Regions from separate parts of the Bradyrhizobium sp. 191 genome, predicted to be linked through region 2. Evidence: riboswitches for the same ligand, from Rfam matches in the RefSeq annotation. Region 2 holds a riboswitch; the other holds the start of a gene.
What was found. Region 2 has a riboswitch for S-adenosylmethionine ahead of IVB23_RS23165 (O-succinylhomoserine sulfhydrylase). Riboswitches for the same ligand answer to the same signal wherever they lie in the genome.

Region 1: linked by a shared signal. The riboswitch ahead of IVB23_RS17505 (homoserine O-acetyltransferase) and the one ahead of IVB23_RS23165 (O-succinylhomoserine sulfhydrylase) in region 2 are both predicted to bind S-adenosylmethionine.

Annotation. Positions count from the first base shown of each region.
Region 1 covers NZ_CP064692.1:3,772,604-3,776,011, reverse strand. Annotated here, with positions in the region: gene IVB23_RS17510 (chorismate mutase) at 1-773, opposite strand, end outside; SAM riboswitch at 930-1,009, shown strand; gene IVB23_RS17505 (homoserine O-acetyltransferase) at 1,095-2,291, shown strand; gene metW (methionine biosynthesis protein MetW) at 2,293-2,955, shown strand; gene IVB23_RS17495 (alpha/beta hydrolase) at 3,094-3,408, opposite strand, start outside.
Region 2 covers NZ_CP064692.1:5,003,468-5,006,875, reverse strand. Annotated here, with positions in the region: gene IVB23_RS23180 (hypothetical protein) at 1-243, opposite strand, end outside; gene IVB23_RS23175 (PAS domain S-box protein) at 349-762, opposite strand; gene IVB23_RS23170 (2'-deoxycytidine 5'-triphosphate deaminase) at 950-2,056, opposite strand; SAM riboswitch at 2,167-2,246, shown strand; gene IVB23_RS23165 (O-succinylhomoserine sulfhydrylase) at 2,322-3,408, shown strand, end outside.

The DNA of each region.
Region 1 (3,408 bases), 1.2 Mb from region 2:
GCCCCCGCCTCGATCAGGGCAGCCCTGATCTTGTCGATGCTGGTCGTGCTGGTGACCGAGACCAGCAGCGCCGCGCCATCGAAGGCGGTATCGGGCACCGCCACGATCTCGGCGAGCGGCGACAGGGCGCGCGCGACCTCGGCGTTCCACCCGGAGACGCGCACGCTGAAGGTCTCGACCTCCGTCACCAGGGCGCTGTCGGGGACGCGCGAGACCGCGAACACCGGCATCGCCGCCGGATGATCGGCACGTTCGACGAAGGGCATTCGCGCGATGATCTTCGGCGCGCCAGCTTCCTCCAGCGAGAGCCACCACGGCGTGCGGCTGGAGGTCGCCGAGACCAGCGCCAGGTCGCCCTTGGATTTCGCCACCGCCTCGACCGCGGCCTGCGCACTGAAATGCGCGACGTAAGGCACCGTGAAGCCGAAATGGAAGCGCGCGGAATCACGCATCGCCGGCTCGCTCACCGAGATGTCGGCATGCACGGAGAACGGCGCCTGCACATAGGTGAAGGTCGAGATGATGACGCGCCAGATGCTCTCGACCGTGTCGAGCGGCAGGATGCCGCGATGACGCTGCACGATCTCGCGCATCATGGAGGCCTCGCGCGCAGGCCGAAATGCCGAGCCGACCTCCTGGGTCTGCTTCACCTGGATCAGGCGGTCGATGATGTCGCCGCGCTGCATCAGCAGGCGATGCATGCTCTCGTCGATCGCGTCGATCTCCTTGCGCAATTCCTGGAGCGATGGTGGCGCGGGCGGACGTTGGGACATGTCTGGTCGTCGATCATTGCGATGGGGGATGTCCTGATTAGGCAGTCGGGGCGGCGAAAGCAAAGAGAAATGAGGTCCTTTCCGGTCGACGCGAGACAGGCGAATTGGGCCGATCCGGACCGCGACTTGACGAAAACCGCCCAAGACGGTAGCTTTTGCTTGTTCCGTGGTCATTTGAGCCGGCCGGCTTGCAGCCACGTTAAAAAACTCGCTAAACAGGCCGGGGACGCTTCCGATCCCGGCCGAACCTATCGTTCAGGCCGGGTTTTTCATGGCCTGATTCCAGCGGCGGTCTGACGGCAGTCGCAAACGAGGTCGATGATGGTTGGCGTCAAGTCTGTACCCAGTCCTGCGATCAGCGCCGACGAACGGTCGCACGAGGTGGATCACCCGAGCTCGCAGGTCGTGCATTTCGGCACCGAGCAGCCGCTGCGGCTCGATTGCGGCGTCGATCTCACCCCGTTCCAGATCGCCTACCAGACCTATGGCGAGCTCAACGCCGATCGCTCTAACGCCGTTCTGATCTGCCATGCGCTGACTGGCGACCAGCACGTCGCCAATGTGCATCCCGTCACCGGCAAGCCTGGCTGGTGGGAGACGCTGGTCGGCCCCGGCCGGCCCATCGATCCCAAGCACTACTTCATCATCTGCTCCAACGTGATCGGCGGCTGCATGGGCTCGACCGGGCCGGCGTCGATCAATCCCGCCACCGGCAAGGTCTGGGGCCTGGATTTCCCCGTCATCACCATCCCCGACATGGTGCGCGCGCAGGCGATGCTGATCGACCGGCTCGGCATCGACACGCTGTTTGCCGTCGTCGGCGGCTCGATGGGCGGCATGCAGGTGCTGCAATGGACCTCGGCCTATCCTGCCCGCGTGTTCTCCGCGCTGGCGATTGCCTGCGCGACGCGGCACTCGGCGCAGAACATCGCCTTCCACGAACTCGGGCGGCAGGCCGTGATGGCCGACCCCGATTGGCATGGCGGCGGCTATGCCGATCAGGGCATCCATCCGCATCGCGGGCTCGCGGTGGCGCGGATGGCGGCGCACATCACCTATCTCTCGGACGCGGCACTGCATCGCAAGTTCGGCCGGCGCATGCAGGACCGCGAGCTGCCGACCTTCTCGTTCGACGCGGATTTCCAGGTCGAAAGCTATCTGCGTTACCAGGGCTCGTCCTTCGTCGAGCGCTTCGACGCCAACTCCTATCTCTATCTGACGCGCGCGATGGACTATTTCGACATCGCGGCCGACCATGGCGGCGTGCTGGCGAAGGCGTTTGCGGGAATCCAGACCCGCTTCTGCGTGGTCTCCTTCACCAGCGACTGGCTGTTCCCGACCTCGGAATCGCGCGCGCTGGTGCACGCGCTGAACGCGTCGAGCGCGCGGGTGTCGTTCGCGGAGATTGAAACCGATCGCGGCCACGACGCCTTCCTGCTCGACGTGCCCGAATTCTTCGACATCTCCCGCGCCTTCCTGCAATCGGCAGGCAAGGCCCGCGGATTGAAGGGTAGCTAAGATGCCCGTGCAGGAAGTGTTGCCGCTGGACGGTGCCGCGACCAAGCCGCCCGGTGATTATCGCGCCGATCATCTGCTGGTCGCCGAGATGGTCAAGCCGGGCTCGAAGGTGCTCGACGTCGGCTGCGGCGAGGGCGACCTGCTTCAGCTGCTTGAGACCCGCGGCATCGACGGGCGTGGCATCGAGCTGTCGCGCGAGGGCGTCAACCGCTGCGTCGCCAAGGGGCTCGCGGTGGTGCAGGGCGACGCCGACACCGACCTCGTCAACTATCCCGACGACGCCTTCGACTACGTGATCCTGTCGCAGACGCTGCAGGCGACGCGGCAGCCGCGCGTGGTGCTGGAGAATCTGTTGCGCATCGGCCGCCGGGCCATCGTCTCGTTCCCGAATTTTGGCTTCTGGAAGATGCGGCTGCAGCTCCTGATCGGCGGCCACATGCCGCGCACGGAGAACCTGCCGGCGACCTGGTACGACACCGCCAACATCCATTTCTGTACGATCAAGGATTTCGTCGAGCTCTGCGACGAGATCAACGTCAAGATGGAGCGCTCCGTCGCGCTCGATCTCTACGGCCGCCCGGTGCCGCTGAACCTGCCCTGGTGGGTGTGGAACATGTTCGGCGAACAGGCGGTGTTCTTGCTGAGCAGGGGCGGGGGGAGATGACGCCGTAGGCGTCATTCCGGGGCGATGCGAAGCATCGAGCTATGATGCGCAATTGCGCATCTGAGAATCCATCGCGCCACAGCGTTTGCGGCCCGATGGATTCCGGGCCTGCGCCTTCGGCGCATCCCGGAATGACGGCTAGTGCGGAGCCAAAGATCTCGGATCGCGCACCGGCCACCGTCCAGCTTCCACCAGCGTGACGAACCGCTCCACGCTCTCGTTGAACAGCGCGGGCTCTTCGAGGTTGAGCACGTGGCCCGACTTCGGAAACATCGCGAGGCCCGCGGCCGGCAGGTGCTTTTTCAGGAAAAGGCTCGGCCCGATGCAGGGATCGTCCTCGTCGCCACAGATGATGAGCGCGGGCGTTGCCACCTTCGCGATCGCGTCCGTCATCGTGTAGATCGAGGGACGTCCGCCCTGGAAGCCGCGCATCGTGCGCGCCGAACCCTTGGC
Region 2 (3,408 bases):
ATAGTGATATTGCGCCGCAGCCACCGCGGGCGGCAGACCTTTAAGCCCGAGCTTCTCGAGCCCGGGCAGGAAACGCTCCTGCTGCTGGCGGCGGAACACACGGAAAACGAACTCGGCGGCGTCAGCGGTACCGCGCCGCGTCACGACCGTGAGAATCAGACCGGTGAAGTAGGCGTGATAGAGATCCGCGACCGCGCGCCAGCGCTTCCATTGAGCTTCCCGTGCGGCGTCAGCTTGAGCCATGTTCGCTCCCCGATCATTGTTGTGATCGAGTGTGTCACCGCCCCCGGGGACAGGCAACCTGACGCTCGCGCAGGGCGCCCTGCACGCCGGCCCGTCAATTCCGCATCACGAATTTTGCGCAAGCTTCGCCGCGCGCTCGCGCTCGACGCGCTCGGTGACGTCGCGCGCCATCGCGACCGATCCCTGCACGGACCTGCCGGCGTCACGCACCAGCGCGAAGGTCATCTCGATGTAGAGCTTGCGCCCGCTCTTGTGCAGCGCGCGGGTCAGTGTCGGCTTGCCCGCCAGCTTCATCACCCCGCTCGCCAGCGCGGCCTCGAAGCCTTTCCAGTGCGCGGCGCGCAGATGCTCGGGAATGATCAGGTCGAGGTTCTGGCCCAGCGCGTCCGCGGCGGAGAAGCCGAACAGGGCGGCGGACGCGCGATTCCAGCGCATGATCGTGCCGGAGCGATCCGAATAGATCAGCGCGTCCGCAACGTCTTCGATGATGCTTGCGTCGAGATCGGATGGATTGCTCATCTCGTCACCTCGCATGGGGCCCTGATTTGCGTCGCGTCCTGACACACATTCGGTGTCATCGGTCGCCTTGTGCGCACCTGCGCACTGCGGCGGGCGATCCAGCATTCCGAGGCGTCAGTGATCAAATCGAGAGGCTGCGGCGTACTGATGCCCCGGTCAAGCCGAGGCATGACAGTAGAGGGTGTCGTCACACCCGGAAATGCTTCGATAGTTTGAGGCCCTGCGCCTGGTAGTTGGAACCGATGCGCTGGCCGTACATCGCGTCGGGGCGGGCGAGCATCTTTTCATAGACGAGGCGGCCGACGATCTGGCCGTGCTCGAGGATGAACGGCACTTCGCGCGAGCGCACCTCAAGCACGGCGCGCGCGCCCTGCCCGCCGGCGCCGGCATAGCCGAAGCCGGGGTCGAAGAATCCGGCATAGTGCACGCGGAACTCGCCCACCAAAGGATCGAACGGCACCATCTCCGCGGCGTAGTCGGGCGGCACCTGCACAGCTTCCTTGGAGGCGAGGATGTAGAACTCGCCGGGATCGAGGATGAGGGTGCCGTCGGGGCGGGCCGAGATCGGCTCCCAGAAGTCTTCGACCGCATAGCCGGAGCGGCGATCGACGTCGACGACACCGGTGTGGCGCTTGGCGCGATAGCCGACGAAGCCGCTCGCCTTCTCGCCGGAGAGGTCGACGGAGACGGCGACACCGCCGGAAAGGTCGGCATCGTCGATGTCGACGAGACGCTCGCTGGCGTGCAGCGCATCGAGCTCGTCGGCATTGAGGATGGCATCGCCGGTGCGGAAGCGCACCTGCGACAGGCGCGAGCCTTCGCGCACCAGCACCGGAAAGGTCTTCGGGCTGATCTCGGCATAAAGCGGGCCATGATAGCCGGCGCCGATCATGTCGAAGCGGCGGGTGCCGTCGGCGATCACGCGCGTGAAGACGTCGAGCCGGCCGGTCGAGCTTTTCGGATTGGCGGCAGCGACGATCTCCGGCGGCAGCGCCAGGCTTTCCAGCAGCGGCACGATGTAGACGCAGTTGGTCTCCAGCACCGCGCCGTCGGCGAGGCTGAACTCGTGCAGCTTCAATTCATCGATGCGTTCGGCGACCGTGGCGCCGGGACCTGGCAGGAAGCTGGCGCGGACGCGATAGGCGATATCGCCCAGACGTAAATCGAGGCTCGCCGGCTGGATCTGGCTTTCGACGAAGTCGTATTCGGGCAGGATGAGGCCCGCTTCCGCCATCGCCGCGATCATGCGGTCGGGCAGGATACCATTGGCGTCGGCGGCGACCGTGAACGTCAACCGGGGGTCCTCATCAGGGCTCGCTTGCATCCCAACATGCGGGAAATATCAGCCTTTTACGGCTAGCCGATGGATGTCTTGACGGAAAGGGCATTGCGGAATATGAGCATCACTTATCCCGTGGTGATTTGAGCCGGCCGGCTTGCAGCCACGTTAAATAAATCGCTAAACAGGCCGGGGACCTCTGTGATCCCGGCCAGTGGAGATATCCAGGCCGGTTTTTTTGTGACCGTTTGCGTGTCGAATGGTCATGTCGGAGGGTCCTATGTCGAAGTCGCCTACCAACTACCGTCCCGAAACCCGCCTGGTCCATTCCGGGACCCTGCGCTCGCAATTTGGCGAGACGTCGGAGGCGCTGTTCCTCACCCAAGGCTACGTCTACAACAGCGCCGAGGAGTGCGAGGCGCGGTTCAAGGGCGAGGACCCCGGCTTCATCTATTCGCGCTACTCCAACCCCACCATCGCGATGTTCGAGCGCCGCATGATCGAGCTCGAGGGCGCCGAAGCCGCCCGCTCGGCGGCGACCGGCATGGCCGCGGTGACGACCGCGATCCTCGCACCGCTCAAAGCCGGCGATCACGTCGTGGCTTCGCGCGCCCTGTTCGGCTCGTGCCTCTACGTCATCCAGGACTTGTTGCCGCGCTACGGCATCGAGACCACGCTGGTCGACGGGCTCGATCTCGACCAATGGCAGCGCGCGCTGAAGCCCAACACGAAAACGTTCTTCCTGGAGAGCCCGACCAACCCGACCCTCGACGTGCTCGACATCCCCGGAATCGCCGAGATCGCGCACAAGGGCGGCGCGCGTCTCGTGGTCGACAACGTGTTCGCGACGCCGATCTGGCAGAGCCCGCTCGCGCTAGGGGCCGACGTCGTGGTCTATTCCGCGACCAAGCATATCGACGGCCAGGGCCGCTGCCTCGGCGGCATCATCCTGTCGTCGGAAGCCTTTATCGCCGAGCACATCCACAATTTCATGCGCCAGACCGGCCCCTCGATCTCGCCGTTCAATGCCTGGGTCCTGCTCAAGGGCCTGGAGACGCTGGGCGTGCGCGTGCGCGCGCAGACCGAGACCGCAGCGCGCATCGCCGAGGTGCTGGCGAGCCATCCGAAGATCTCGCGGCTGGTCTATCCCGGCCGCGCCGATCATCCGCAGGCAGCTTTGGTGAAGAAGCAGATGCGCGGCGGCTCGACCCTGGTCGGCTTCGAGGTCAAGGGCGGCAAGCAGGCCGCGTTCCGCGTGCTCAACGAATTGAAGCTGGCGAAGATCTCGAACAATCTCGGCGACGCCAAGAGCCTCGTCACGCATCCGGCGACGACGACGCATCAGCGCCTGAAGCCGGAGGACCGCG